Regions from separate parts of the Streptomyces griseoviridis genome, predicted to be linked through region 2. Evidence: riboswitches for the same ligand, from Rfam matches in the RefSeq annotation. Region 2 holds a riboswitch; each other region holds the start of a gene.

Region 1 (7,022 bases), 170 kb from region 2:
GTCAATCCGGCCTGGACGTCGGCTTCCAGAGCCTGGTCCCGCACGCTCAGCCCGAACGGCCCGACGACGGTCACGAGGGGTCTCCTGTCTGCTGGTGTCCACTGGCGGCTACACGGTTTGTCGATAGGTCGCTGACGTCACTCAAGTCAGCGTATCCGGTCACCTTTCGATCACCCATGCCGCCCACCGGTCCACCACGGGCGGTATGGGATCACGACCGGTATGTTTTTGATCACTTGATATGGATGACTATTCAGCGACTTTGATGGAAGTAATGCAGCGTGTCGCATATTGACGGTGATATCCAGCCGGACAGCAAACCCCCGCCCGAGGACGACCACGCCTTCTTCGGGCAGCCCAGGGGGCTGCTGACGCTCTCCGGTCTCGAGGTCTGGGAGCGGTTCTCGTTCCTCGGTATGCAGGCCATCCTCGTCCTGTACTTCGCCGACTCCGTCGCCCACGACGGCCTCGGCATGTCGCCCGGCACCGCGGCCTCCGTCTCGGCCGCCTACGGCACCCTCGTCTATCTGGTGTCGGTGGCGGGCGGCTGGCTCGCCGACCGCATCCTCGGCTCCTACCGCGCGGTGCTGTGGGGCGGCATTCTGATCGCCTGCGGACACTACGCGATGGCGGTGCCCACGGCCGCCATGACCTGGGTGGGCCTCGGCCTGATCAGCGCCGGCACCGGGCTGCTCAAACCGAACGTCGCCACCATGGTCGGCAAGCTGTACCGCACCGACGACGAGCGCCGGGACGCCGGGTTCGCGCTCTACTACATGGCGATCAACATCGGCGCCTTCGCGGGACCGCTGATCACCGGCTGGCTCGGCGACCACCAGGGCTGGCACTGGGGCTTCTCGGCCGCCGCCGTCGGCATGACGTTCGGGCTGGTCCAGTACGTGGCGGGCCGCCGCCACCTGGCCGGGCGGAAGCACTCCGCGGAGTTCGCGCTGGCCCCCGACGCGCTGCGCCGGGCGGTACGGATGATCATCGTCGGCGCGGTGGCCGTGGCCGTCGTCGCCACGTTCCTCGCGCTCGCCGGGTGGCTCACCATCGGCCGGTTCGTCGACGTGCTCACCGTCCTGTCGGTGATCGCGCCCGTCGTCTACTTCGCGGTGATGTTCAGGAGCCCGCGGGTGACGGCCGAGGAGCGCGGCCGGCTGCGCCCCTACGTGGTGCTCTTCCTCGCCTCGACGGTCTTCAACTTCATCCTCTTCCAGGCCTACTCGACGATGATCCTGCTGGCCTCCACGAACGCCGAGACGACCATCTTCGGCTTCCACTTCCCGGCCAGCTGGTACGCGTCCGCGCTCGGCGCCTTCGAGGTCGGGCTCGCGCCGCTGGTCGCCGCCGTGTGGGTGCGGATGGGACCGCGGCAGCCGCACGCCTCCAACAAGATCGCCATCGGCGTCGTCCTCGGCGGTCTGTCGTTCCTGCTGATGGTGCTGCCCACCTCCGGCCACTCCGGGGACGACTACCTGATGTCCGTCTGGTGGATCGTGGGCTCCTACCTGCTGCTGGGGCTCGGCGACATCCTGCTGGAGACCTCCGGCATGTCGGCCACCACCAAGCTGGCCCCGGCCGCCTTCTCCAGCCAGACCATGTCCCTCTGGTTCCTGTCGCTCGCCCTCGCCAACGGCATCCAGGCCCAGACGGTCAAGTACTACGACCACGTCTCCAAACCGGCCTACTTCGGCGTCAACGGCGCGATCGCGGTGGCCGCGGGCCTCGCCGTGATCGCCGCCGCGCCGTGGCTGCGCCGCACCATGCACCCCGTTCACTGAGGTCACCGCCATGAGCCTGCACATCCGTACCTCCTTCCCCTTCGAGACGACCCACGAGGACGTGCGCATCCCGCTGTCCGACGGGACCCTGCTGTACGCGCGCGTGTGGCGCCCGCTGACCGACGAGCCGGTGCCGGCGCTCCTGGAGTACCTGCCGTACCGGCTGACCGACTGGACCGCGCCCCGCGACGCCCAGCGCCACCCCTGGTACGCGGGCCACGGCTACGCCTCCGTCCGGGTCGACGTGCGCGGGCACGGCAACAGCGAGGGGCTGCCCACCGACGAGTACTCGGCGACGGAGCTGGCGGACGGGGTGGAGGTCGTCGAGTGGCTGGCCGCGCAGCCCTGGTGCACCGGCAAGGTCGGCATGTTCGGCATCTCCTGGGGCGGCTTCAACTCCCTCCAGATCGCGGCCCTCGCGCCCGAGGCGCTGAAGGCGGTCGTCACGGTCTGCTCGGCGGACGACCGCTATGACAACGACGTGCACTACATGGGGGGTTCGGTCCTCGCGGTGGACATGCACGCGTGGGCCGCGACCATGCTCGCGTTCGTCTCCCGGCCGCCGGACCCGGCCTACGCGGGCGACGGCTGGCGGGAGACCTGGCTGCGGCGGCTCGCGGCCGTCGAGCCCTTCTCGCACACCTGGCTGGCGCACCAGACCCGGGACGCGTACTGGCGGCACGGCAGCGTCTGCGAGGACTACGGCGCGATCAAGGCCGCCGTCCTCGCCGTCGGCGGCTGGCACGACCCCTACCGCGACACCGTGCTGCGGCTCGCCGAACACCTCCCCGCCGACCGGGTGCGCGGCCTCATCGGCCCCTGGTCCCACCAGTACCCCGACCGCGGCCTCCCCCCGGGACCCGCCATCGGCTTCCTCCAGGAGACCCTCCGCTGGTGGGACCACTGGCTCAAGGACACCGACACCGGCGTCATGGCCGAACCCCTGCTGCGCTCCTGGATCAGCGACTCGCACGCTCCGGCGACCGTCCACGAGACGCTGCCGGGCCGCTGGGTGGGCGAGCCGTCGTGGCCCTCGCCGCACGTCACGACCGTCGCCTACGGCCTCCAGGGCGCCCCCTCGCTGGTCCGCTCGCCGCAGCACACGGGCGTCGACGCGGGCCGGTTCTTCCCGTTCGGCAACGACGCCGACCTGCCGCCCGACCAGCGCGAGGAGGACGCCCGCTCGGCGTGCTTCGAGTTCGCGGTGGGCGAGGAGACCTGGGTGCTGGGGCGGCCGAGGGTGCGGCTGCGGCTGACCGCGCACGCGCCGCGCGGCCAGGTGGTGGCGCGGGTCTGCGACGTCGCTCCCGACGGGTCCTCGACGCTGGTCACCCGGGGTGTCCTGAACCTCTCCGCGCGCCACGGCCGGGACCGGGTGGTGCCGTGGTCGCCCGGTGCGGTCGAGGACGTCGAGTTCGAGCTGAACGGCATCGGGCACGCCTTCCCGCCCGGCCACCGCATCCGGCTCGCCGTCTCCTCCGCGTACTGGCCGTGGATCTGGCCGCAGCCAGGCTCGGAGGCGGGCTTCACCCTCGACCCGGCGGGCAGCTACCTCGAACTCCCGGTGCGCCGCCGGGAGTCGCCGTCGCCCGCGATCTCCTTCGACGAGCCGGAGCAGGCGCCGCCGCTCGGGGTGAACTTCCCCGCCACCCTGGACGAGCCGCGGCCCGAGCGGCTGGTCGTGCGGGACGTCGCGGCGGGCACCTGGCGGCTGGAGGTCGACCCGCGCTACGGCGGCACGCGCGTGTACCCCGACGGCCTGGAGTTCACCGAGGACGCGCTGGAGACGTACACCGTCCAGGAGGCCGACCCGCTCTCCGCCCGCACCCGGTCCGACTGGTCGATCCGGCTGCACCGGCCCGAGCTGGGCTGGGACACCGCCGTCCGCACCCGTTCGGAGATCACCGCCGACGGTAACGACTTCATCACCTTCGACGAGGTGATCTGCACGGAGGGCGACGAGGTCCTCTTCCACCGGACCTGGGAGAAGCGGATTCCACGCACAGCCGGTTAAAGGCGAGTTGGGGTCATTGCCCGATTTGCCATACTTGGCGATTCCAGTGAGTTGGCTCACGCCGCGGCGCGCGCGGACCTCCGTCCCGCGCGGCGCGGCGCTCCTTGTGCGCCAAGGGGAGTTGACCCTTGGCGAGTGCAAAGGATCAAGCACCCCAAACCACCCTGATCAAGGTCAACCGGTCCGATGTGTGAATCCGGCACTTGTTCCGGACATGTGCTCTCGCATACGTTCCCGGCCTGTCGGGTGGACGCCTAATCCTGCCGCCGCCCGTACACCCATTCACCGAACGAACTCACGCACGGCAGGAGCGGGGGAACCAGGTAAGTCGCCGGACCGGGCCAGCGCCCGTGACGGCTAGGGGTGAAGTCGCACCGCCTGACAGCGGCGCGGCCGGGCAGCTCCCGCCCGAACCCGACAGCTCACCTCGCAGGCGACGGAGAGGAAACCGCCATGCCCGCCATCGCTCCCCGCCGCTCGCGCCTCGCCCGCAAGCTCGCCGTCCTCGGCACCGGCGCCGCCGTGCTCGCCCTCCCGGTCATCGGCGCCACCAGCGCTTCGGCCGCCGAACCGACCACGGCGACCGCCACCTCGCTCGGCTACTCGAACAACCTCGACGGCTGGATCCGCGCCTCGCTGTCCGTGATGGCCCAGAAGGGCATCCCCGGCACGTACAACGGCATCTACCGCAACGTGATCCGCGAGTCCTCCGGCAACCCCAACGCCATCAACAACTGGGACTCGAACGCCGCCGCGGGCATCCCCTCCAAGGGCCTGCTCCAGGTGATCGACCCGACCTTCGCCGCGTACCACGTCTCCGGGACCGTCTACGACCCGTACGACCCGGTCGCCAACATCACGGCCGCGTGCAACTACGCGGCGGCCAGGTACGGCTCGATCGACAACGTGTACGGCGCCTACTAGGCCGACCGCACTCAGTCGAAGATTCGTTCGAGGACGACGGCGATGCCGTCGTCCTCGTTCGACGAGGTGACCTCGTCGGCCACCCGCTTCAGTTCGGGATGGGCGTTGGCCATGGCGACCCCGTGGGCGGCCCACTCGAACATCGGAATGTCGTTCGGCATGTCCCCGAAGGCGATCGTCTCGTCCGGGCCGAGACCCAGGTGGTCGGCGGCCAGCGCAAGACCGGTCGCCTTCGTGATGCCGGATGGCTGGAGTTCGACGGTGCCGGGCCCCGACATCGTCACCGTGGCGAGGGAATCGACCACCGACCGCGCGATCCCCGCCAACTCGTCGTCGGACAGCTCGGGATGGCGCAGCAGCACCTTGCTGATCGGCGCGGACCACAGGTCGGCACGGCGCGCGACCCGCACCGCGGGCAGCGTCGGGTGCGGCATCCGGTAGCCGGGCTCGATCAGGGTCAGGCCGTCCACCCCGTCCTGGTCGACGGCCGCGTACACCTGGCCGACCTCCGCCTCGATCTTGCCGAGCGCGGTCTCGGCCAGCTCCCGGTCCAGGGTGACCGACCAGAGCAGCCGGTCCGCGCCCGCGTCGTACACCTGCGCTCCCTGGCCGCACACCGCGAGCCCCCTGCTGTGCAGGTCGTCGAGGAGCGGGCGCACCCGGGGCGCCGGGCGGCCCGTCACGACCAGATGCCGGGCGCCGGCGGCCGCCACCCGGGCGAGCGCGGCGCGGGACCGGTCGGACAGCGTGTCGTCGCCTCTGAGGAGGGTGCCGTCCAGGTCGGTGGCGATGAGTGCGTATGCGAGGGGTGCGGCCATGATCAGAGAATACGGACCGGACGCCCCACCGACTCAGCGGCGAACCGGACGACGACGCGGTTCACCGCGGCCCCGTCCGCATCAGGCCAACTTCCCTGTGTCTTTAGCGCCTTCGGCCCCCGCGGACGCGGTTCGCGGTGGGCGGTTCGGCGTCCGACGCGTGCGCCGGGCCGAGCCGCCCCCACCGGGCCCGCTCCCCCGGCGCTCACCCGGCCCGCTCAGCCGTGGGCCGCCGCCAGGTGCCGCGCCAGCCTCGGCGAGGCGAACGCCGTCCCGCACACGAACCGCATCACCGGACCGTACGACGACGCCGCGGGCAGCCCCGTGAAGTACAGGCCGGGCACCGAGGAGACGTACCCGGCGCCCAGCCGCGGGGCGCCCCTGCTGACCGCGAGACGGGTGCGCAGCCCCTCGCCGAGGAAGTCCATCGCGGCGAGGTCCACCCGGTAGCCCGTCGCGGCCAGCACATGGTCGGCGGTGAGCCGCTCCACGCCCCCGCCGTGGGTGCGCACGGTCAGCGTCGCGCCGCCGCCCGCCGCCTCGGCGCCCACGATCCGCTCGACGTCGCTGACCGCCACCCGGCCCTCGAACCGCTCCCGCAGCCACCAGGCGCCGAGCGGGCCGAGCACCCTGCGCACCAGATGGTGGCGGGTGCGCTCGGGCAGATACCGGTAGGGCTGCGGATGGTAGCTGAGCGCCCACAGCGACCAGGCCCGGCCGAACGGCGACTCGGGGCGCAGCCTCGGCTGCTCCCACGGCGGCGCCCCGAAGGCGACCCGGCCCCGGCCGCGCGCCACCACCCGCACCCGCGCGCCGGCCTCCGCGGCCAGCACCGCCGTCTCCAGCGCGGACTGGCCCGCGCCGACCACGATCAGCTCCCGGCCCGCGTACCGGGTGAGGTCGTGGTGCTGGGAGCTGTGCGAGACCGGGCCCGCGGGCGCGCATCCGGCGGGCGCGGCCGCGGCCAGCTCGGGCGGCAGCTGCGCAAGACCGGAGAGCCCGGTCGCCACGACGACCGCGCGGGCGGTGAACGACTCGCCTGAGTCCAGCTTCAGTTCGAAGCCGCCGTCGGTGCGCCGGTCCACCGCGACCACCCTGACCCGTTCGAGCCCCGGCACCTGCCGTCGCTGGAACCACTCGCCGTAGGCGGTGAACGTCTCCACCGGGATGATGTCCTCGTCGGTGACCAGGGGCGAAAGGCCCGCCTCGGCGCAGTAGTCGGCGAGGGTGTGGCCGGGCAGCGGGCAGTCGAGGTTCGAGGCGGCCGGGGTCGACTTCAGGAGCATGCCGGCCGGCATGTGGTCGCGCCAGGCGACCATCGGCTCGCCGAAGACCCGCACGGGTATCCCGCGCGCTCGCAGATGGGCGGCGGTCGACAGGCCGAACGGCCCGGCGCCGATGACAGCTACCGGTGTGATCACGAAGTCCTCCCCAGGACGTCTCTCTCGTCACTTCGCGCCCTGTCCGGGCGGCCGGACGCGC
Region 2 (7,022 bases):
TGAAACCTGCGGAAGATTGTCGCGCCCGTATACCGCCGGGTACAGTCGCCGCACTGCTCTGGCAGCCCCTGTTGTCGAGGCGAAAGAGAAGTTGGTGAACGACCGTCACCCGTCGGGGATACTGACCACCCCGACCCCGGCTTCCGACGCCGACCCGGCACACCAGGCGCCGTACGGCACCCAGGAAGCCCAGTACGGCGACTTCACCCCGTACGGCGGCTACGACACCGGCGCCTTCCCGACCGACGGCCACGGCACGTCGACGTTCGCCGCCGACCCCCTCTTCGGCAGCCTCCCCGGCGACGCCACCGGCGCGTACGACAAGTCGGCCTGGAACACCGGCGGCCACCAGACCCTCCACTACGACGCCTACGCGGCGCAGCACCACGCCACGTACGACACCGGCGCGTACGAGACGACGGCCTGGGGCACCGGGCAGCACCTGTCCGCGGTCCCGCCGCAGACGCACGTCTCCGACGCCTCGGGGCAGTGGGACGCGAGCGGTTGGCTCCAGCCCGACGCCTCCGGCGGCCACGCCGACGGGACCCAGCAGTGGGAGTGGGGCACCCAGACCTTCGAGACGGGCACGTACGACGCCACCCAGTGGAACTCCGACGGCTCGGCCCCCGCCGCCGACGGCGGCCACGACCCGCAGGCGGACGCGGGCTTCGACCAGCAGTCGACCGCCGTCTTCTCCCAGGTCGAACACCCGCACGGCGACGACGAGTTCGGCCGCGCCGAGCACGTCGACCGCAGCGGCTACGACGAACCCGGCCATGAGCAGGCGGATTACGACCAGGGCGGGTACGACCAGGGCGGGTACGACCAGCGCGGTTACGACCGGTCCGGTCACGACGGACCGGGTCACGGATCGTCCGGCTACGACGACGAACCGCACCACGGCCAGACCGGTTACGACCAGACCGGTTACGACCAGGCCGGTCACAGCGAGACCGGGTTCGACGAGGCCGACTACGACCGGCCCGCCGCGCATGACGACGAGGGGCTGACCGCCACCGGTGAACTCCCCGCCTTCGCGCCGCTCCTGGACGACCAGGAGGAGATCGTCCCGGCCGCACGCGCCGCCGGGCGTGCCGCGTCGCGCTCGCGCCGCAGGCCGCCGCCCAAGCGGTCCGCGCTGCTGACGATCGCCGTGCCGTCGGCGTGCGTGATGGGGGTCGCGGGCATCGCCGCCGCGTCGGTGGGCACGCTGACCGGCGAAGGCGAGGCGGCGACCTCCGCGTCGGCGTCGGACGCGCAGCCGGTGCAGCCGTCGACCGCCAACATCAAGCTGGACACCCAGTTGCAGAGCCTCTCCGCCGGTGCCGACGACTTCGCCGACCGGGCGAGCCGCACCCAGGAGCGCATCGACCTCAAGGCCGAGCAGGTCGCCGAGAAGAAGAAGGCCATCGCGGAGGCCGCCCGCAAGGAGCGGCTGCGCCCCAAGTACGCGCTCCCGGTGGCCCAGCGCGGGCTCAGCGCCTACTTCGGCCAGGCCGGCATCAACTGGATGTCGGTGCACACCGGCATCGACTTCCCGGTCTCGTACGGCACCACCGTGATGGCCGCGACCGACGGCGTCGCGCGGACGCAGTGGAACAGCGCCTACGGCAACATGATGATCGTGACCGCGAAGGACGGCACGGAGACGTGGTACTGCCACCTCTCCACCTACCGGGTCGCCTCCGGTACGCCGGTCAAGGCCGGCGACCCGATCGCGTACTCGGGGAACTCGGGCAACTCGACGGGACCGCACCTGCACTTCGAGGTCAGGCCCGCGGGCGGCTCGGCCATCGACCCGCTCCCGTGGCTGCGCAGCCACGGCATCGACCCGACGTAACTCCCGCCCGCGCGGACCGGACGGCCCACCCGCGTCGAGGCGGAGCCGTCCGCGTCCTCCGGCCGGTGGGGACCCCGTCCCCAACCCGCCCGGGTCTCGCGCCGGTCAGAGCTTCTCGACCGGCGCGTACCGCAGCAGCAGCCGCTTCGGCTTGGGGTCCCCGAAGTCGACCGTCGCCTCCGTGTTGGCGCCCGTGCCCTTGACCCCCACCACCGTGCCGAGCCCGAACTGGTCGTGGGTCACCCGGTCGCCGACGGCCAGCGTGACCACCGGCTTCTCCGACGTCCTGCGGGTGGCGAACCCGGACGCACCCGACGCCGAGGAACGGGACCGGGACGACGACAGGGAGCCCGCCACCCCCGACACCGGTCCTGAGGACGCGGGCGCGGTGGCGCCGGTGCGCTTCCAGTCGACGTGCTGGGGCGGGATCTCCTCGAGGAACCGGGAGGGCGGGTTGTACGACGGCTGCCCCCACGCGCTGCGCAGCGAGGAGCGCGTCAGATACAGCCGTTCCCGCGCGCGGGTGATGCCGACGTAGGCGAGCCGCCGCTCCTCCTCCAGCTCCTTGGTCTGGCCGAGGGCGCGCATGTGCGGGAAGACGCCGTCCTCCATGCCGGTGAGGAACACCACCGGGAATTCGAGGCCCTTCGCGGTGTGCAGGGTCATCAGGGTGATGACTCCGGAGCCGTCGTCCTCGTCGGGGATCTGGTCGGAGTCGGCGACCAGCGCGACCCGTTCGAGGAAGGCGGCGAGCCCGGCGGGCGTCTCGCTCTCGGTGTCGCCGGTCTCCTGCTCGAACTCCAGGGCGACGGCGGCGAGTTCCTGGAGGTTCTCGATGCGGGTCTCGTCCTGCGGGTCGGTGGAGGCCTGCAACTCGGCGAGGTAGCCGGTGCGTTCGAGGATCGCCTCAAGGACCGTGGCGGGCCCGGCACCGGAGTCGACGATCGTCCGCAGGTCCTCCATCAGCGTGTTGAACCGCTTGACGGCGTTGGTGGAGCGGGCCGCCATGCCGTACGCCTCGTCCACCCGGCGCAGCGCCTGCGGGAAGCTGATCTTCTCGCGCTGGGCGAGGGCGTCGATCATCGCCTCGGCGCGGTCGCCGATGCCGCGCTTGGGCACGTTCAGGATGCGGCGCAGCGGGACGGAGTCCTCCGGGTTGGCCAGCACCCGCAGGTAGGCGAGGACGTCCCTGACCTCCTTGCGCTCGTAGAAGCGCACGCCGCCGACGACCTTGTAGGGCAGGCCGACGCGGATGAAGATCTCTTCGAAGACCCGGGACTGGGCGTTCGTGCGGTAGAAGACGGCGACGTCGCCGGCCTTGGCGTCGCCCGCGTCGGTGAGGCGGTCTATCTCCTCGGCGACGAACTGCGCCTCGTCGTGCTCGGTGTCGGCGACGTAGCCGGTGATGCGGGCGCCCGCGCCCGCGTTGGTCCACAGGTTCTTGGGGCGGCGGGACTCGTTGCGCTCGATGACGGCGTTGGCCGCGGACAGGATCGTCTGGGTGGAGCGGTAGTTCTGCTCCAGGAGGATCGTCGTCGCGTCCGGGTAGTCCTCCTCGAACTGGAGGATGTTGCGGATCGTCGCGCCCCGGAAGGCGTAGATCGACTGGTCGGCGTCACCGACGACGCACAGCTCGGCGGGCGGCAGGTCGTGCTCGGCGGGCGGGACGTCCACCGGGTGCTCGGAGCTGCCGACCAGCTCGCGCACCAGCGCGTACTGGGCGTGGTTGGTGTCCTGGTACTCGTCGACCAGGACGTGCCGGAAGCGGCGGCGGTAGTGCTCGGCGACGTCGGGGAAGGCGCGCAGCAGGTTGACCGTCGTCATGATCAGGTCGTCGAAGTCGAGGGCGTTGGCCTCGCGCAGCCGCGACTGGTACATCGCGTAGGCCTGGGCGAGGGTCTTCTCGAAGCCGTCGGCGGCCTGGGCCGCGAAGTCCTCCTCGTCGATCAGCTCGTTCTTCAGGTTGGAGATCTTGGCGCTGAAGGACTTCGGCGGGTAGCGCTTGGGGTCGAGGTCGAGATCGCGGCAGACCAGCGCCATCAGGCGCTTGGAGTCGGCGGCGTCGTAGATCGAGAACGACGACGTGAAGCCGAGTTTCTTGCTCTCGCGGCGCAGGATGCGCACGCACGCGCTGTGGAACGTCATCACCCACATGGCGTTCGCGCGGGGGCCGACGAGCTGCTCGACGCGCTCCTTCATCTCGCCCGCGGCCTTGTTGGTGAAGGTGATGGCGAGGATCTGGCCGGGGTGCGCGTTCCGCGCGGCCAGCAGGTAGGCGATGCGGTGGGTGAGCACCCTGGTCTTGCCCGATCCCGCGCCGGCCACGATGAGCAGGGGGGTGCCGGCGTGCACGACGGCCTCCCGCTGGTTCTCGTTCAGCCCGTCGACCAGGGCCGCCGGGTCGAGCACCGGGCGGGGGGCGCCGTCGCGGTAGTGGGCGTCCCGTTCCGGGGGCACGTCGAACTTCCCGGCGAACAGGTCGTCCGGGATCGACTCCGGAGCGTGCTCGTCCTCGGGCGGTGGCGGGGGTTCCTCGTCGTGCCCGCGGGGGGTCTGGAGGTTCGCCAGGAAGCTGTCGTCAAAGAGGCTGCTCATCGCTCTCCGAGTCTAGGCCGCCCCACTGACAGCCCGCCGCCGCCCTGAGAAGATCCCGGGTGCGGGCGGCGGTGCGGACGCCCTCCGCGACCGTCCGCGACCGGCCCCTCACGTGCGGCGACGGCGGATCGGGGAGCCTCGCCAGGTCACGAAAATGTATCGGGCATATCGGCCATCAACCTTCACAGGGGGCACACGAGTTGGCTACCGTTCCCGGCAGGCCGCACGACCCCCACCGGCGAACGTCGCCGGGCCGCGCGGCCTCCGCCGAGTCCGGGGCGCCGCCGCGCGACCGGAGCCGGGGACCCACCGATCCCGGGGTGAATCGGTCCGCAGCCCCCTGGGGGCAGGATCCGTAGGGCAACCCTTCCTCACCACCCGCCCGAACCCGACAGCTAACTCGGTAGGCGGAGATCGGAAGGAGTCGCCACTCTTGGCGTCGCACCGCAAGTCGCGTCCCGCCGGAACGCGCGTAGCAGGAATCCGCACCCCCGCTCTCGCCACGGCCGCCCTCACCTCGGTGGCCCTGCTGTCCCAGTCGGCCGACGCCACGCCCGCCGCCGACGGCGCTCCGAGCCTGGAGGAGGTCGAGAAGAAGGTCGACGCCCTGTACCGGCAGGCGGAGTCGGCGACGGAGAAGTACAACGCGGCCAAGGAGCGGACGGGCAAGCAGCGCAAGCGCGTCGACACCCTCCTCGACGACGTGGCCCGGCGCACCCAGAAGCTCAACGAGGCGCGCGAGGAGCTGGGTTCCTTCGCCGCCGCGCAGTACCGCACGGGCGCCTCCGCGCCGGACACGGCGACGTTCCTGCTCGCCGACTCGCCGCAGGACTACTTCGACCAGACGCAGCTGATGAGCCGTCTGACCACGCGGCAGAAGGGCGCGGTCGACGACTACGTCACCGAGCAGTCGGCGACCATGAAGAAGCGGCGGGAGGCCGCCCAGGGTCTTCAGACGCTCACCGAGACGCAGAGCGACCTGCACACGGCGAAGGCCACCGTGCAGCGGAAACTGTCCGACGCGCGCGCGGTGCTCTCGAGGCTGACCGCCGAGGAGAAGGCGCGGCTGGCGGCGATCGAGAAGGAGAAGCGGGAGAAGGCCGCCGAGGAGGCGGCCGAGCTGGCGAAGCGGCAGGCGGCGGCGGAGAAGGCGGCCCAGCGGCAGCCGGACACGTCGGCTTCCTCGTCGTCGGCGCCCTCGTCGTCGTCGGGCGCGTACTCCACGAAGGCCCAGAAGACGCTGGCGTTCGCCCGCGCGCAGATCGGCAAGCCGTACGTGTGGGGCGCGACGGGCCCCGACTCCTACGACTGCTCCGGTCTCACCCAGGCCGCGTGGAAGGCCGCGGGAGTCAGCCTCCCGCGCACCACCTACGACCAGGTGAACGCCGGCACCACGGTCTCCCTCGCCGCCGCGCAACCCGGTGACCTGGTCTTCTTCTACGACGACGTCACCCATGTGGGCATCTACATCGGCGACGGCATGATGATCCACGCGCCGAAGCCGGGCGCCTACGTGCGCGAGGAGTCCCTCTACTACGACGGCGAGTCGGCGATCCACAGCGTGGTCCGCCCGGCCTGACCGGACGGTACGGGCACGGGGGCGGGGCGGTACGCGCGCGTGCCGCCCCGCGCGGAGAGGGAGCGGCTACGCGCGCGTGCCGCCCCCGTACCGAGGAGGAGAGCGGTACGCGCGCGTGCCGCCCCCTCTCCGCGCGTTCCGCTCGTCACGTGCCGCCCGGCGCCGGGCGTGCGGGCCGCTGCCCTGCGCCCGCGCGTATTTCCGTACCCCCGCGTGCGCGCCCCACCGTCGCCGTGCCCCGGGCTCCTTAGCATCGGCGCATGTCCGCCCCCCACGGTCCCGTGTCCGGTGCCCCCGTCGGTCCACTCTCCCCGCGCGCCTGGTGGGCGCGGCGTCCGCCGGAGGCCGGGGCGGCGGTGCTGGCGACCGGGATGATCTCGGTGGGGCTTCAGCTGACCGGTCACGCGGTGCTGTCGTGGATCGCGCTGGCGCTCACCTGCGGGGCGTGGGTGGCGCTCGCGGCGGGGTTCGCCGTACGGCCGGCGCGGGAGCGCGCGCGGTGGACGGCGGAGGCGGGGACGCCGGGCGCGCTGACGGCCGTGGCGGCCACCGCCGTCCTCGGCACCCGCCTCTCCGGCCTGGGACGGCACCGCCTCGCCGAGGTCCTGCTGGCGCTGGCGGCGGCCTGCTGGCCGGTGCTGCTCGTCGGCGTCGTACGGCACTGGCGGCGGCGCGGGATGCCGGGCGCGGTGTTCCTGGGGTCCGTGGCGACGGAGACGCTGGCCGTGCTGGGCGCCACCCTCGCCCGCGCGGTGCCGGCGGCCTGGCTCGCGCACGCGGCGCTCGTGCTGTTCTGGCTCGGCCTGGTCCTCTACGGCTTCGCGCTGGCCGGTTTCGACCGGCGGCAGCTGCTGGAGGGCGCGGGCGACCAGTGGGTGGCGGGCGGCGCGCTCGCCGTCTCGGCACTGGCCGGTGCGCGCCTGCTCATCGCGGACGGCGGTCGCCTGTACCTGTGGAACGACGACGACCACGGCGTCCTGCGGGCGGTCACGGTGGCGCTGCTGGTGC
Region 3 (7,022 bases), 1.1 Mb from region 2:
CGACCGGAGTGCCGTTCTTCTGCGCCGCCTTGGCCGGTACGGCACCGGCCCAGGCCAGCGACAGGCAGTCCTCGCCCTTCAGGAACCGCTGGCAGCGCACGCCCCCGGTGGCCCGGCCCTTGCGCGGATACTGGTCGAACGGCGTCAACTTGGCCGTCGTCTGCACCGAGTCGTCCAGGGTGCCGCGCGAGCCCGCGACGGTGAACACCACGGCGTCCGCCGCCGGGTCGACGGCCGTGAAGGAGATGACCTTCGCGCCGTCGGTCAGCTTGACGCCCGCCATACCGCCCGCCGGACGGCCCTGCGGGCGCACCTGCGCCGCCTGGTAGCGCAGCAACTGGGCGTCGTCCGTGATGAAGACGAGATCCTCCTCGCCGGTGCGCAGCTCCACCGCGCCGACGATCCGGTCACCGTCCTTGAGGGTGATGACCTCCAACTCGCCCTTGTTGGACGGGTAGTCGGGGACCACCCGCTTGACGATGCCCTGCTCGGTGCCGAGGGCGAGACCGGGGGAGGACTCGTCGAGCGTCGTCAGGCAGACCACCGTCTCGCGGTCCTCCAGGGTGACGAACTCGGCGAGCGGCGCCCCGCCCGAGACGTTGGGCGCGCTCGCCGTCTCCGGCAGCTGCGGCAGGTCCACGACGTTGATCCGCAGCAGCCGCCCCGACGACGTGACCGCGCCGATCTCACCGCGGGTCGTGGCCGGCGCCGCCGACACGATCACGTCGTGCTTGGCACGCCGTGCCTCGCCGTCGTCCTCGGGGAACGGCTCGCCGTTCGCCGTGCGGGCCAGCAGCCCCGTCGAGGAGAGGAGCACCCGGCAGGGGGCGTCGGCGACCTGGAGCGGCACGGTGGCCGCCGGGGTGCCGGACGCCTCCAGCAGGACCGTGCGCCGCTCGGTGCCGAACTTCTTGGCCACCGAGGCCAGTTCGGCCGAGACCAGCTTGCGCAGCTCCGCGTCCGAGTCCAGGATCCGGGTCAGCTCGGCGATCTCCGCGTTCAGCCGCTCCTTCTCCGACTCCAGCTCGATGCGGTCGAACTTGGTGAGCCGGCGCAGCGGCGTGTCGAGGATGTACTGGGTCTGGATGTCCGACAGGCCGAAGCGCTCCATCAGGCGCTCCTTGGCCTGCGCGGAGTTCTCGCTCGACCGGATCAGCCGGATGACCTCGTCGATGTCGACGAGCGCGGTGAGCAGGCCCTCGACCAGGTGCAGGCGGTCGCGCCGCTTCTTGCGGCGGTACTCGCTGCGCCGCCTGACGACCTCGAAGCGGTGGTCGAGGTAGACCTCGAGCAGCTCCTTGAGACCCAGCGTCAGCGGCTGGCCGTCCACCAGCGCCACGTTGTTGATGCCGAAGGACTCCTCCATCGGCGTCAGCTTGTAGAGCTGCTCCAGGACGGCTTCCGGCACGAAGCCGTTCTTGATCTCGATGACCAGGCGCAGGCCGTGCGCGCGGTCGGTGAGGTCCTTGACGTCGGCGATGCCCTGGATCTTCTTCGCGCCGACCAGGTCCTTGATCTTCGCGATCACCTTCTCCGGGCCGACCGTGAAGGGCAGTTCGGTGACGACCAGGCCTTTGCGGCGGGCGGTGACGGTCTCGATCTCGACCGTGGCGCGGATCTTGAAGGTGCCGCGGCCCGTCGCGTACGCGTCCCTGATGCCGGACAGGCCGACGATCCGGCCGCCGGTGGGCAGGTCGGGACCCGGCACGTGCTTCATCAGGGTGTCCAGATCCGCGTTCGGGTAGCGGATCAGGTGGCGGGCGGCCGAGACGACCTCGGCGAGGTTGTGCGGCGCCATGTTCGTCGCCATACCGACGGCGATGCCCGAGGCGCCGTTCACCAGGAGGTTCGGGAACGCGGCGGGCAGGGCCACCGGCTCCTGCTCCTGGCCGTCGTAGTTCGGCGCGAAGTCGACGGTGTCCTCGTCGATCGACTCCGTCATCAGGCTCGTCGCCTCGGCCTGGCGGCACTCGGTGTACCGCATGGCGGCCGGCGGGTCGTCGTTGCCGAGCGAGCCGAAGTTGCCGTGGCCGTCGACCAGCGGCAGCCGCATCGAGAACGGCTGGGCCATCCGCACCAGGGCGTCGTAGATCGACGCGTCGCCGTGCGGGTGGAGCTTGCCCATCACCTCGCCGACGACGCGCGCGCACTTCACGTAGCCGCGGTCGGGGCGCAGGCCCATCTCGTTCATCTGGTAGACGATGCGGCGGTGGACCGGCTTGAGGCCGTCGCGCGCGTCGGGCAGGGCTCGGGAGTAGATGACCGAGTACGCGTACTCAAGGAAGGAGCCCTGCATCTCGTCGACGACGTCGATGTCGAGGATCTTCTCCTCGTACGAGTCGTCGGGCGGCGGGGTCTTCGTGCTGCGGCGGGCCATCGCTGCCGGCTCCTCCTGTGTTCTGGTGGCTGGGGCGTGGGCAAGATCTGCCACGGACCATTGTGGACCGAACCACTGACAACGCTGACAGCGGCGGCGGCGCCGGGCGGCGCCCAACACGCTGAGCACGCCGAAAGCGCGGCCGGGCGCTGTGACCACCCGACCTCGGCTCGGCTGCCCGCAGGCTACGCGATCCGCTGTGGGCGTATGTCGTCCGGGAACTTCGCCGCCGGTCCGCACGCTTGCATACAGTGGCGGGACCGGCGGGGGAACCGCGGTTCCGACCACCGCATCCGCGATCGAAGGGACGTACATGCCGATGGGTCACACGGCCACCAACCAGGCCGGCTCCGGGGGCCTGACAGCGACCGAGCACCGCCTGGCCAACGGTCTGCGCGTGGTGCTCTCCGAGGACCACCTGACCCCGGTCGCGGCGGTGTGCCTCTGGTACGACGTGGGCTCACGCCACGAAGTCAAGGGGCGTACCGGTCTGGCTCACCTCTTCGAGCACCTGATGTTCCAGGGCTCGGGCCAGGTCAAGGGCAACGGACACGCCGAGATGGTGCAGGGCGCCGGCGGATCGTTCAACGGCACCACCAGCTTCGAGCGGACCAACTACTTCGAGACCATGCCGGCCCACCAGTTGGAGCTGGCGCTCTGGCTCGAGGCGGACCGGATGGGCTCGCTGCTCGTCGCCCTGGACGAGGAGTCGCTGCAGAACCAGCGCGACGTCGTCAAGAACGAGCGCAGGCAGCGCTACGACAACGTGCCCTACGGCACCGCGATCGAGAAGCTGGCCGCCCTCGCCTTCCCCGACGGCCACCCCTTCCACCACACGCCGATCGGCTCGATGGCCGACCTGGACGCGGCGACGCTCGACGACGCGCGCGCGTTCTTCCGGACGTACTACGCGCCCAACAACGCGGTCCTCTCGATCGTCGGCGACATCGACCCGGAGCAGACGCTCGCCTGGGTCGAGAAGTACTTCGGCTCCATCGCGTCCTACGACGGCAAGCCCGCACCCCGGGACGGCTCGCTGCCCGACATCATCGGCGGCGAACTGCGCGAGGTCGTCGAGGAGAAGGTCCCCTCGCGCGCGCTGACGGCCGCCTACCGGCTGCCGGAGGACGGCACGCGCGCGTGCGACGCCGCGGACCTCGCGCTGACCATCCTGATCGGCGGCGAGTCGTCGCGGATCTACAACCGGCTGGTGCGCCGCGACCGTACGGCCGTCACCGCCTGGGGCGGGCTGTGGCGGTTCGCCGGTGCCCCCTCCCTCGGCATCGTCGACGTGAAGACGTCGGGCGAGGCGGAGGTCGCCGCCGTGGAGCGCGCGGTCGACGAGGAGCTGGCCCGGTTCGCCGCCGAGGGTCCGACGGACGAGGAGATGGAGCGCGCCCAGGCCCAGTTGGAGCGCGAGTGGCTCGACCGGCTGGGCACGGTCCACGGCCGCGCCGACGAACTGTGCAAGTACGCCGTCCTGTTCGGCGACCCGCAGCTCGCCCTCAGCGCCGTCGGACGCGTCCTCGACGTGACCGCGGCCGAGGTCAAGCAGATCGCCGAGGAGCGGCTGCACCCGCGCAATCGCGCCGTCCTGGTCTACGAGCCCACCGAACCGACCGGGGACGACGCCGACGAGGCCGCGGCCGCGGCGACCGACGAGACCGAGGAGGCGGCCCGGTGACCGAGCTCGCGACGATGGAATTCCACCCCCAGCCGCAGGGCGGCGAACCCAAGGTCTGGGCGTTCCCCGCACCCGAGCGCGGCACCCTCGCCAACGGCCTGACGGTGCTGCGCTGCCACCGCCCCGGCCAGCAGGTCGTCGCCGTCGAGATCTCCCTCGACGCGCCCCTGGACGCCGAGCCGGCCGCGCTCGAAGGCGTCGCCACGATCATGGCGCGGGCGTTCTCCGAGGGCACCGACAAGCACTCCGCCGAGGAGTTCGCGGCCGAACTGGAGCGCTGCGGCGCCACGTTGGACGCGCACGCCGACCACCCCGGGGTCCGGATCGCCCTCGAGGTGCCCGCCTCCCGGCTCTCCAGGGCGCTCGGGCTGCTCGCCGACGCGCTGCGGGCGCCCGCCTTCGCCGACAGCGAGATCGAGCGGCTGGTCGACAACCGGCTCGACGAGATCCCGCACGAGACGGCGAACCCGTCCCGGCGCGCCGCCAAGGAGCTGGCCAAGGAGCTGTTCCCGGCCGACTCCCGGATGTCCAGGCCCCGGCAGGGCACCGAGGAGACGGTCCGCGCCATCGACTCGGCGGCCGTCCGCGCCTTCTACGAGCGCAACGTCCGCCCGGCGACCGCCACCGCGGTGGTCGTCGGCGACCTCACCGGCATCGACCTCGACGCCCTGCTCGCCGACACCCTGGGCGCCTGGACGGGCGCCGCGGGCGAGCCGAGGCGGATGCCGCCGGTGACCGCGGACGACCGGGGGCGCGTCGTCATCGTCGACCGGCCCGGAGCCGTCCAGACGCAGCTGCTCATCGGGCGTCTGGGCGCCGACCGGCACGACCGGGTGTGGGCACCCCAGGTGGTCGGCACCTACTGCCTCGGCGGCACCCTCACGTCCCGTCTCGACCGCGTCCTGCGCGAGGAGAAGGGCTACACCTACGGAGTGCGGGCGTTCAGCCAGGTGCTGCGGTCGTCGGCGGACGGCACCGGGGTCGCGATGCTCGCCATCAGCGGCTCGGTCGACACGCCGAACACGGGGCCGGCTCTCGACGACCTCTGGAAGGTGCTGCGCGGGGTCGCCGCCGAGGGGCTGACGGACGCCGAGCGGGACGCCGCCGTGCAGTTCCTGGTCGGTGTCGCGCCGCTCAAGTACGAGACCGCGGCGGCCGTCGCGGGCACGCTGGCCGACCAGGTCGAGCAGCATCTGCCCGACGACCACCAGGCCACCCTGTACCGGCAGTTGGCGGCCACCGGCACCGTGGAGGCGACCGCGGCGGTCGTCAACGCGTTCCCGGTCGACCGGCTGGTGACGGTCCTGGTCGGTGACGCCGCCGCGATCGAGGAGTCCGTCGCGGCGCTCGGCATCGGCGAAGTGAGCGTCGTCGCGGCCGAGTAGCGGGCGCGGCGCGCACGCGCGCGCGTGCCGGGGCCCCGGTGACGGAGACGTCATCGGGGCCCTTTCGTGTCCGAATTGGGGGAGAGGCTGCCTGTCTGCCCTGTGGGATGCGCAACAAAAACAGTGATCTGTTTGAGGATCGAAAGTGGGCCCGTCTACGGTCTCCCCGACTGTTCGTCAGCCACCGCGCCGCATCCGCGGCACCGGGCAGTCATCGCCGAGTCCCCGTACGGCGCGAGCCAGGGGAGCCGGGGACCCACCTGTGTCCCTGGGGTGAATCGGACGCCCATGCCCGTCGTGGGGGCCCGTAGGAGACCTTCCTGCTCCGAACCCGTCAGCTAACCCGGTAGGCGAGAGGGAAGGAAAGGAACACCCACCACATGGCGTTCAGTCACGCCGTAGGGAAGCACCGCCGGCCCAGCCGGATGCAGCGCGGCACCGCCCGCGCCGCGGGTGTCGCGGCCCTCGCCACCACCGGAGTGGTCGGCACCCTGGCCGCGCCGGCGATGGCGGCGGAGAACGCGGTCGAGCAGACCGGACTGACCCCCGTCATCTCCCTCGGCGACACCGTGGCCGACCAGATCGACGCCCAGGCCGCCGCGCAGCAGCAGGCCGCCGAGGTGGCCGCCCGCAAGCAGGCCGCCCAGGAGGCCGCGCGCAAGCTGGCCCAGGAGAAGGCCGAGCGGGAGCGGGCCGACCGGCAGCGCGCCGCCCGTGAGGCCGAGCGCAAGCGCCTCAACACCTTCGTGCTGCCGATCAGCGGCTCCTACGTCTCCACGAGCTACCAGGCGGGCAGCTCCCTGTGGTCGTCGGGCAGCCACACCGGTGTCGACTTCCACGCCTCGACCGGCACCTCCGTGCACGCGGTCGGCTCCGGCACCGTCGTCGAGACCGGCTGGGGCGGCGCCTACGGCAACCAGATCGTCCTCAAGATGGCCGACGGCACGTACACGCAGTACGGGCACCTGTCGTCGATCGGCGTCTCGGTGGGCCAGACCGTCACCCCCGGGCAGCAGATCGGCCTCTCGGGCGACACCGGCAACGTCACCGGGGCGCATCTGCACTTCGAGGCCAGGACCACCGCGGAGTACGGCTCCGACCTGGACCCGGTCGCCTACCTCCGGGCACACGACGTGAACATCTGAGGACGCACCGCAGGACCGTGAGAAGCCCCGGCTCGGACGAGCCGGGGTTTTCGTCGTTTCCGGCACCCTGCTGTCCAAAAAATATCCATGGATTCCGGCCCCCCATCGGAAATTCCCGCTCATTGCAATAGAGTCACGGAACACGCGTCAATCGGCGACGTTTCACGGGCATTAAGGCGGAGGTCGGTCATGCGTATTCCGGCGCACTCGGTGTGCACGGCCATCCGGGACGACATCGTCGCCGGTGTCTACGAGCGCGGCGGCCGGCTCACCGAGGAACTGCTCGCCCGCCGCTACGGCGTCTCCCGGGTCCCGGTGCGCGAGGCGCTGCGCACCCTGGAGGCCGAGGGGTTCGTCGTCACCCGCAGGCACGCGGGCGCGTGCGTGGCCGAACCGACCGAGCAGGAGGCCGCCGACCTCCTGGAGATGCG
Region 4 (7,022 bases), 2.3 Mb from region 2:
GTCGCCCCCGCTGACACCACCCGGCGGCCGGGTGCTGTCAGGGCGGTTTCCAAGGAAAGCCCAAAGATACGGCGGAGCGTGACGACGGTCGAACGCCCCGCGTACGGGCGCCCGCCCCGCGGGGAGCGCCCACCGCCGTTGACAGCGGGCGATCCCTCTTCTGATACTGACCGACGATTCAGTAACCGTCGGTCGGCCGGTCCCCCCGCCCACCGCGAGCGAGGAGCCCCCGTGACCGCCCCTTCGACGCCCTCCGCGAGCGCCTGCGCGCCCGCTCCCCTGATGTCGATCACCTGGACCGACCACGTCACGGGCCGCCAGGGGTTCCTGGTCGTCGACCGGCTGGTGCGCGGGGTGGCCAGCGGCGGGCTGCGGATGCGGGCGGGCTGCACCCTGGACGAGGTGATCGGGCTCGCCCGCGGCATGACCATGAAGGAGGCGCTGCACTACGACCCGCAGGGCCGCTACATCCCGCTCGGCGGCGCGAAGGGCGGCATCGACTGCGACCCGCGCGACCCCGCCGCGTACGGCGTCCTGGTGCGGTTCCTGCGGGCCGTGCGGCCGACCGTCGAGAACGTCTGGACCACGGGCGAGGACCTCGGGCTCACCCAGGACCTGGTGGACCGCGCGGCGGCCGAGGCCGGACTCGTCTCGTCGATCCAGGCCGTGTACCCGCTCCTGGACGACGAGACGGCCGCCCGACGGCGGCTCGCGGACGCCTTCGCCGTCGAGGTGGACGGCATCGGCCTCGACGAACTGGTCGGGGGCTGCGGGGTCGCCGAGTCGGCGCTCGCCGCCCTCGACCGGGCCCAGCTGCCGTACCGGGAGGCCCGGGTCGCGGTGCAGGGGCTCGGCACGATGGGCGGGGCGACGGCCCGCTTCCTCTCCCGCGCCGGGCTCGCCGTGGTCGCCGTCGCCGATGTGAAGGGGACGATCGCCAACCCGGACGGCCTGGACGTCGAGGCGCTGCTCGCGGCGCGCGACGCGTACGGCACCGTCGACCGGGCGGCGCTGCGCCCCTCCGACGCCGAACTGCCCGGCGACGCCTGGCTCTCGGCCGAGGCGGAGGTGCTGGTTCCGGCCGCGGTGTCGTACGCGATCGACGCGGCGAACCAGGAGGCGGTCACGGCCCGCTGGATCGTGGAGGCGGCCAACATGCCCGTGCTGCCGGAGGCGGAGGAGGCGCTGGCCGCGCGCGGGGTGACGGTGCTGCCCGACGTGGTGGTCAACTCCGGCACCAACGCCTGGTGGTGGTGGACCCTGTTCGGCGACATCGGCCCGGACGCGGAGCAGGCGTTCGCGTACACCCGCCGCGCGATGCGGACCCTGGTCGACCGGACCCTGACCCGCGCCGAGACGGACGGCACCACCCCGCGCGCCGCGGCCCACGCCCTCGTCGCGGACCGGTTGCCGGTGATAGCGGAACGTTTCGGCTGGTACCGGTGAGGACACCCGGCGCAGACAGGGACACGGACGCGGGCACGGGCACGGGAGGACAGCGGCCGACGAGGACGGACGGCGGCCGGTGTCGACGCGGGTGCCGGTCCCGGTCCGGGTCCGGTCGGTGGAGGGTGGCCGGGAACCGACCTCGCACGGCCCCGGCATTCGACAACGGCATACTCTGACCGCGTGGCACGGGTGCGGTTGAGCGTGGCGGAACGGCGTACGGAGTTGCTGCGGGCCGCCGTCGAGCAGATCGAGGCGCGGGGTGTGGCGGCGGTACGGATCGCCGACGTCGCCTCGGCGCTCGGTGTGAGCAACGCGCTGGTGCTCTATCACTTCTCCACGAAGGAACGCCTGGTCGCGGCGGCGTTCGCGCACGCGGCCGAGGACGACCTGGTCCATCTGCGCACGCTGCTCGGCCGCCGTACGACGGCGCTGCGCCGGCTGCGCTCCGCGGTGCGCTGGTACGCGCCGACCGGCCAGGCCAAGGGCTGGCGCCTGTGGATCGAAGGCTGGGCGGCGTCGTTGCGCGACCCGGCCCTCCAGCGGGTGACCCGGGACCTGGACCGGCGGTGGAAGGCGGCCATCACGGAGGTGATCGAGGAGGGCGTGCGGGCGGGCGAGTTCCGCTGTCCCGACCCGTCCGCCACCGCGCTGCGGCTGACCGCGTTCCTCGACGGCCTCGCCGTGCAGCTGACGTCGTACCCGGGCGGGATCTCCCGCGCCCAGGCGCAGCGCTGGGCGGACGCGGCCCTCACCCGCGAACTGGAGCAGCCGCCCGCGCAGGGGTGAACCGAACGCCCCCGCCACTCAGGCCACCGGGGCGATCCGGCTCTTGATGTCGTCCGGGGAGAGCGCGCCCTTGGCCGTCACATGGTCCCCCGACGACTCGCCCCGCAGCCGCCGTCCGATCCACGGCACCAGGTACTCGCGGGCCCAGTGCACGTCGTCGCGTCGGACCGAGAGGGTCCCGCGCGGCGGCAGCGGCGGCCACGCCTGGTCGGGGTCGGCCGGTACGTCGAGGCCGAGCACCTGTCCGGCCCGCAGCGCGACCCGGGTGTGGCCGTCGGCCGACAGGTGCAGCCGGTCGGAGTCCCAGGCGCGGCGGTCCTGGACGGTCCGCAGCGACCACAGGTCGAGCACCGGGCACCCGTACCGGTCGGCGATGGCCCGCACATGCCCGTTGTAGGTGGCGATCTTCCCGCGCAGACGCTTGAGCACGGGGACGTCCCTGGTGTCGAAGCCGGTGGTCACCATGACGGTGCCGCACACCTCGGTGAGCCGGACGACGGCCCGCTCGAACCGCTCCGCGACCTCGTCGGGGTCGGTGCCCGGCCGGATGATGTCGTTGCCGCCCGCGCAGAAGGAGACCAGGTCCGGGGCCAGTTCGACGGCCTTGGGAAGCTGGTCCTCGACCACCTGGTCGAGCAGCTTGCCTCGCACGGCGAGGTTCGCGTACGTGAAATCGCCCTCGGGGCGCCGGTCGGCGAGCAGGACCGCGAACCGGTCCGCCCAGCCGACGAAGGCTCCGTCGGGGCCGGGATCGCCGACGCCTTCGGTGAAGCTGTCCCCCACCGCGACGTACGACCCGATCACTGTTCTGCCGTCACTCCTCGAATCGTCTGTCACGCCCGCCATGGAACACCTTCGAATGTGTCCTACGCGACCGTAGGAAAGGGTTGACGAACGGTGAGATAAGCCACGCCTAAAGTGTTGCCCAAGCCAGGAATAACAGGTGGGGCAGGGCTGTTGAGGCGGCAATCGTCGTATGGCGGCACACGCACCGAAGGCCGGACCCGGGGATCGGGGTCCGGCCTTCGGCGCGTACGGGGGGCGGGGTCAGCCGACGGTGACGCCCTTGGCCCGGAGGTAGGCGAGCGGGTCCACGTCGGAGCCGTAGTCGGGCGTGGTGCGGATCTCGAAGTGCAGGTGCGGCCCGGTCACGTTGCCGGTGGCACCGGAGAGGCCGATCTGCTGTCCGGCGGTCACGCTCTGGCCCGTCGACACGGAGAGCTGCGAGAGGTGCGCGTACTGGGCGTAGCGGCCGTCGGCGAGCTGGATGACGACCTGGTTGCCGTACGCGCCGCCCCAGCCGGCGGAGACGACGCTGCCCGCGCCCACGGCCTTCAGGGCGGTGCCGGTCGGCACCACGAAGTCGACGCCGGTGTGGTAGCCGCTCGACCACATGGAACCGGAGGCGCGGTAGCTGGTGCCGACGGAGGCACCGGAGACCGGGAGGGTGAAGCCGGTGGAAACGGTGGCGGCGGATGAGTCCGAGGAGCCCGAGGAGGACTGCGCGGTCGACGCACTGGAGGAACCGGTCGAACCGGTGGAGCCCGTCGAGCCCGCCGCGTCCGAGGAACCGGCGGAGGACGGCGCGTCCGACGACTTGTTCGACGACTGGTCGGCCGTCGTCGCCGCCTTCGCGCCGATCGTGAGCTTGAGTCCCGGGTGGATCAGCGACGGATCGCCGCCCACCGCCTGCCGGTTGTCGGAGTAGAGCCGCTGCCAGCCGCCGCTGACCTTCTGCTCGTCGGCGATCTTCGAGAGATAGTCACCGACCCGCACGGAATAGGTCCGGGTGGTGGCGGACGACTTCTCCGCGGTCGCCGACTTCGCACCGGCGGCCGGAGCGGAGGCGACGGCCTTTTCGGAGACCGACTGGGAAACGGACTGCGGAGTCGCGGCGTGGGCGCCTGCGGCTCCCATGAGCGGGAGGGCGAGAGCGGCGCCACCCGTTCCGGCGACGGCTATCGAACGAGTGAGGCGCAGGGCCTTCGGACGGCGGTGCTTACCCTTCGCGGGCATGACGAATTCCTCTCCGGCGCCTGCGAGGTGAGCTGTCGGGTGCGGACTGGAGATGCCCGGCCGCGTCGTGCGACGCGGCTTTACCCCGAGCCGTTCCGGAGACCGGAACAGGCGGTTGTACCTGTGGGTCCCCCGCTCCTGCCGAGTACGGGTGAATGGTCCGGGATTCCGGTCGGCGGCAGGATTAGGCGTCCGTCCGGATTGGTGGCGAACGTAAGCGACGAAGACGCGAACGGACAAGCCGTGGTTCCCCGCTGTCCCGTTTCCCTTGATCCTTTACCTGAATTCACCGTGACCCTGTGTGCAGAAATTCCGCCGCTTCTTTTCCTAACTCCCGCGAGGACCCCACGAATTACGTGGACATGATGAGCCACGCACGGTCACGAATATGACGCTCCTCACGTGACACTTCTCCACTCCCTCACATTCCAGAGCGAGTTGTGAGGAAACCGACCGAAGCGCAAACCAGACGAGCAATGCGGACAGAAGGTTCAGATACGACAGAGCCGGGCGATCTTCGCGCCGGGCTCTCCGGCACCGGGCCCCCGCAGGTTGCCCCGATGTCCCGACAGACGCGATCACTCGACGCCGTCATCGAGCGACGGCGGGCGGTGGAGCACCGCCTGCGGACAACTCATGGCACGCCGGTATGTATGTCGTATCGTCGGGATCGGCCCGCCGGCCATTCCATCGAGCCGCGCCGGCGGAGCCGAGTGGGAGGGAGCCCCCTTGACGCAGCAGATCCCGTCGACCGAGCCCGAGCTGTCCCAGGTACGGAACTTCCGTGACGTGGGCGGACTGCCCACCACGGACGGCCGGCGGGTGCGGCACGGCGTGCTGTACCGCAGCGGCCACCTCGCGCACGCGACGGCCGAGGACACGGCCTTCCTCGCGAGCCTCGGCCTGCACACCGTCTTCGACTTCCGCAACGAGGCCGACCAGCGCCTCGAAGGCCCGGACGTCGAGCTGCCCGGCGTGCGCAACGTGAACCTGCCGCTCTCCGACCCGGCCGACGGCGCCGAGTTCTGGCGGATGGTCCGCGACGGCGACCTGGCGCAGCTTCGCCTGATCCTGGGCGAAGGCAAGGGCGCGCAGCGCATGATCGCCTCGTACCGCTCGATCATCAGGGACCGCACTGAGGAGCACGCGCGCGTACTGCGCTCGCTCGCCGACGACAGCGTGCCCGCGCTGATGCACTGCGCGGCGGGCAAGGACCGCGCGGGCCTGTCCATAGCCGTGACGCTGCTCGCCCTCGGGGTGGAGCGCGAGGCGATCGTCCGCGACTACCTGGAGTCGAACGCGAAGCACCGCCGCTACAAGGTGCGGCGCAGCGGCAGCGCCGAGTCCGCCTACACGCCGGAGGTGATGGAGCTGCTCAGTCCCCTCTTCGACGCCCGCGCGGAGTACCTGACGGCGGCCTTCGAGACGATCGAGGAGACCTGGGGCGACGTCGACACCTACCTGGAGCGCGGCCTCGGCCTCACGGCGGGGTCGCGGGAGCGGCTGCGCGAGCGGCTGCTCGACTGACCGCCCCGCCGGCCGCTACTTGGCGCCCACCTCGAACAGCAGGTAGATGAAGGCCGCGAACAGATGGCCCACGGCGATGTAGATGATCAGCCGTACCCACAGGGCGCGGGGGAACTTCTCCTCCATGTCGGTCATGGCATACCTCCGGTGGTGGGACCCAGGCACAGCGTGGCCGTGGGGCTCTGGAGCAGAGTGTGGACGAACAGCAGCTCGACCCCGGCGGGGTCCTGGGCGGCGATGCGGTGCGGGGTCAGCGAGTCGAAGTGCGCGCTGTCCCCGGCCGCGAGCAGATGCGCGGAGTCCCCGAGGCGGAGCCTGAGCCGACCGCTGAGGACGTACAGCCACTCCTCGCCCGGGTGGACGCGGACGATGTCGCCCTGGGCGCCGTGCGGCACGTGGACGCGCAGCGCCTGCATGCCGCGCCCCGGGGCTCCGGCCTGCCAGTAGGTCCAGCCGCCCGCGGCGGTCGGCTCCATGTCGGCGGCCCGTACGATGGCGTCCCGGTCGGCGGATGTCTCGCCGAGCACCTCGGAGACCGTCGTACCGTAGATGCGGGCCAGGGCGAGCAGCATCGGCAGTGACGGTTGCCGCTGCCCGGTCTCCAGCCGGGAGAGGTGGGCCGGTGAGAGGCCCGCGGTGCGCGCCGCCGCCTCCAGGGTCAGGGAGGCACGGCGCCGCAGCTCGCGCAGGTGCGGCGCGACGACGGGCAGGACCTCACCGTCCGGCCCGCCCGCCGGGTCGGTCTCGGGGGCGTTCATGCCCTCTATTCAGCCCCAGTTTTGCCCCTGGGGCAATTTCCTTGCCTCAGAGGCAAACCCGGACCGCGGAACCCACGCCCACCCGGCCACCGGCCGCCAGGCCCCACGCCCACCCCGCCACCGGCCGCGGGGCTCCGATCCCTCGCCGCCGCGGCTCCCGGCCGGCGGCTCCTGTCCGTCCTACCGGTTGGCGACCGCCTGCTTCACCAGTGTCTTGCTGAAGTCCCACATCAGCCCGCCGCCGCTGTGCGCGTCGTCCATCACCGCGGTGAACGCCTCGACGAACCGGTCCACCTCCCGCTCCCCCACGATCAGCGGCGGGATCAGCTTGATCACCTCCAGGTGGTCGCCGGAGACCTGGGTGAGGATCCGGTGCCGCTGGAGCAGCGGGACCACGACCATCTGCGCGAACAGGCCCTTGCGGGCCGCCTGGAGCATCGTCCAACGGCTGCGCAGCTTCAGCGACTTGGGCCGGCCGAACTCGAT

What was found. Region 2 has a riboswitch for cyclic di-AMP ahead of DDJ31_RS23400 (C40 family peptidase). Riboswitches for the same ligand answer to the same signal wherever they lie in the genome.
Region 1: it holds a riboswitch for cyclic di-AMP, as region 2 does, so the genes downstream of both, DDJ31_RS22570 (transglycosylase SLT domain-containing protein) here and DDJ31_RS23400 (C40 family peptidase) in region 2, are expected to answer to the same signal.
Region 3: it holds a riboswitch for cyclic di-AMP, as region 2 does, so the genes downstream of both, DDJ31_RS28235 (M23 family metallopeptidase) here and DDJ31_RS23400 (C40 family peptidase) in region 2, are expected to answer to the same signal.
Region 4: it holds a riboswitch for cyclic di-AMP, as region 2 does, so the genes downstream of both, DDJ31_RS33420 (M23 family metallopeptidase) here and DDJ31_RS23400 (C40 family peptidase) in region 2, are expected to answer to the same signal.

The regions. Positions count from the first base shown of each region.
Region 1 covers NZ_CP029078.1:5,228,476-5,235,497, reverse strand. Annotated here, with positions in the region: gene DDJ31_RS22585 (polyprenyl synthetase family protein) at 1-74, opposite strand, end outside; gene DDJ31_RS22580 (peptide MFS transporter) at 291-1,784, shown strand; gene DDJ31_RS22575 (CocE/NonD family hydrolase) at 1,801-3,798, shown strand; cyclic di-AMP (ydaO/yuaA leader) riboswitch at 4,072-4,249, shown strand; gene DDJ31_RS22570 (transglycosylase SLT domain-containing protein) at 4,252-4,722, shown strand; gene DDJ31_RS22565 (HAD family hydrolase) at 4,734-5,540, opposite strand; gene DDJ31_RS22560 (NAD(P)-binding domain-containing protein) at 5,759-6,961, opposite strand.
Region 2 covers NZ_CP029078.1:5,400,727-5,407,748, reverse strand. Annotated here, with positions in the region: gene DDJ31_RS23410 (M23 family metallopeptidase) at 95-1,840, shown strand; gene pcrA (DNA helicase PcrA) at 1,946-4,435, opposite strand; cyclic di-AMP (ydaO/yuaA leader) riboswitch at 4,705-4,860, shown strand; gene DDJ31_RS23400 (C40 family peptidase) at 4,869-6,014, shown strand; gene DDJ31_RS23395 (tellurite resistance/C4-dicarboxylate transporter family protein) at 6,275-7,022, shown strand, end outside.
Region 3 covers NZ_CP029078.1:6,511,996-6,519,017, forward strand. Annotated here, with positions in the region: gene DDJ31_RS28220 (DNA gyrase/topoisomerase IV subunit A) at 1-2,377, opposite strand, end outside; gene DDJ31_RS28225 (M16 family metallopeptidase) at 2,691-4,061, shown strand; gene DDJ31_RS28230 (M16 family metallopeptidase) at 4,058-5,446, shown strand; cyclic di-AMP (ydaO/yuaA leader) riboswitch at 5,652-5,814, shown strand; gene DDJ31_RS28235 (M23 family metallopeptidase) at 5,827-6,591, shown strand; gene DDJ31_RS28240 (GntR family transcriptional regulator) at 6,781-7,022, shown strand, end outside.
Region 4 covers NZ_CP029078.1:7,716,427-7,723,448, reverse strand. Annotated here, with positions in the region: gene DDJ31_RS33435 (Glu/Leu/Phe/Val dehydrogenase dimerization domain-containing protein) at 283-1,446, shown strand; gene DDJ31_RS33430 (TetR family transcriptional regulator C-terminal domain-containing protein) at 1,630-2,235, shown strand; gene DDJ31_RS33425 (SGNH/GDSL hydrolase family protein) at 2,254-3,039, opposite strand; gene DDJ31_RS33420 (M23 family metallopeptidase) at 3,283-4,251, opposite strand; cyclic di-AMP (ydaO/yuaA leader) riboswitch at 4,256-4,415, opposite strand; gene DDJ31_RS33415 (tyrosine-protein phosphatase) at 4,981-5,778, shown strand; gene DDJ31_RS33410 (DUF6126 family protein) at 5,794-5,913, opposite strand; gene DDJ31_RS33405 (helix-turn-helix domain-containing protein) at 5,910-6,536, opposite strand; gene DDJ31_RS33400 (aspartate aminotransferase family protein) at 6,717-7,022, opposite strand, start outside.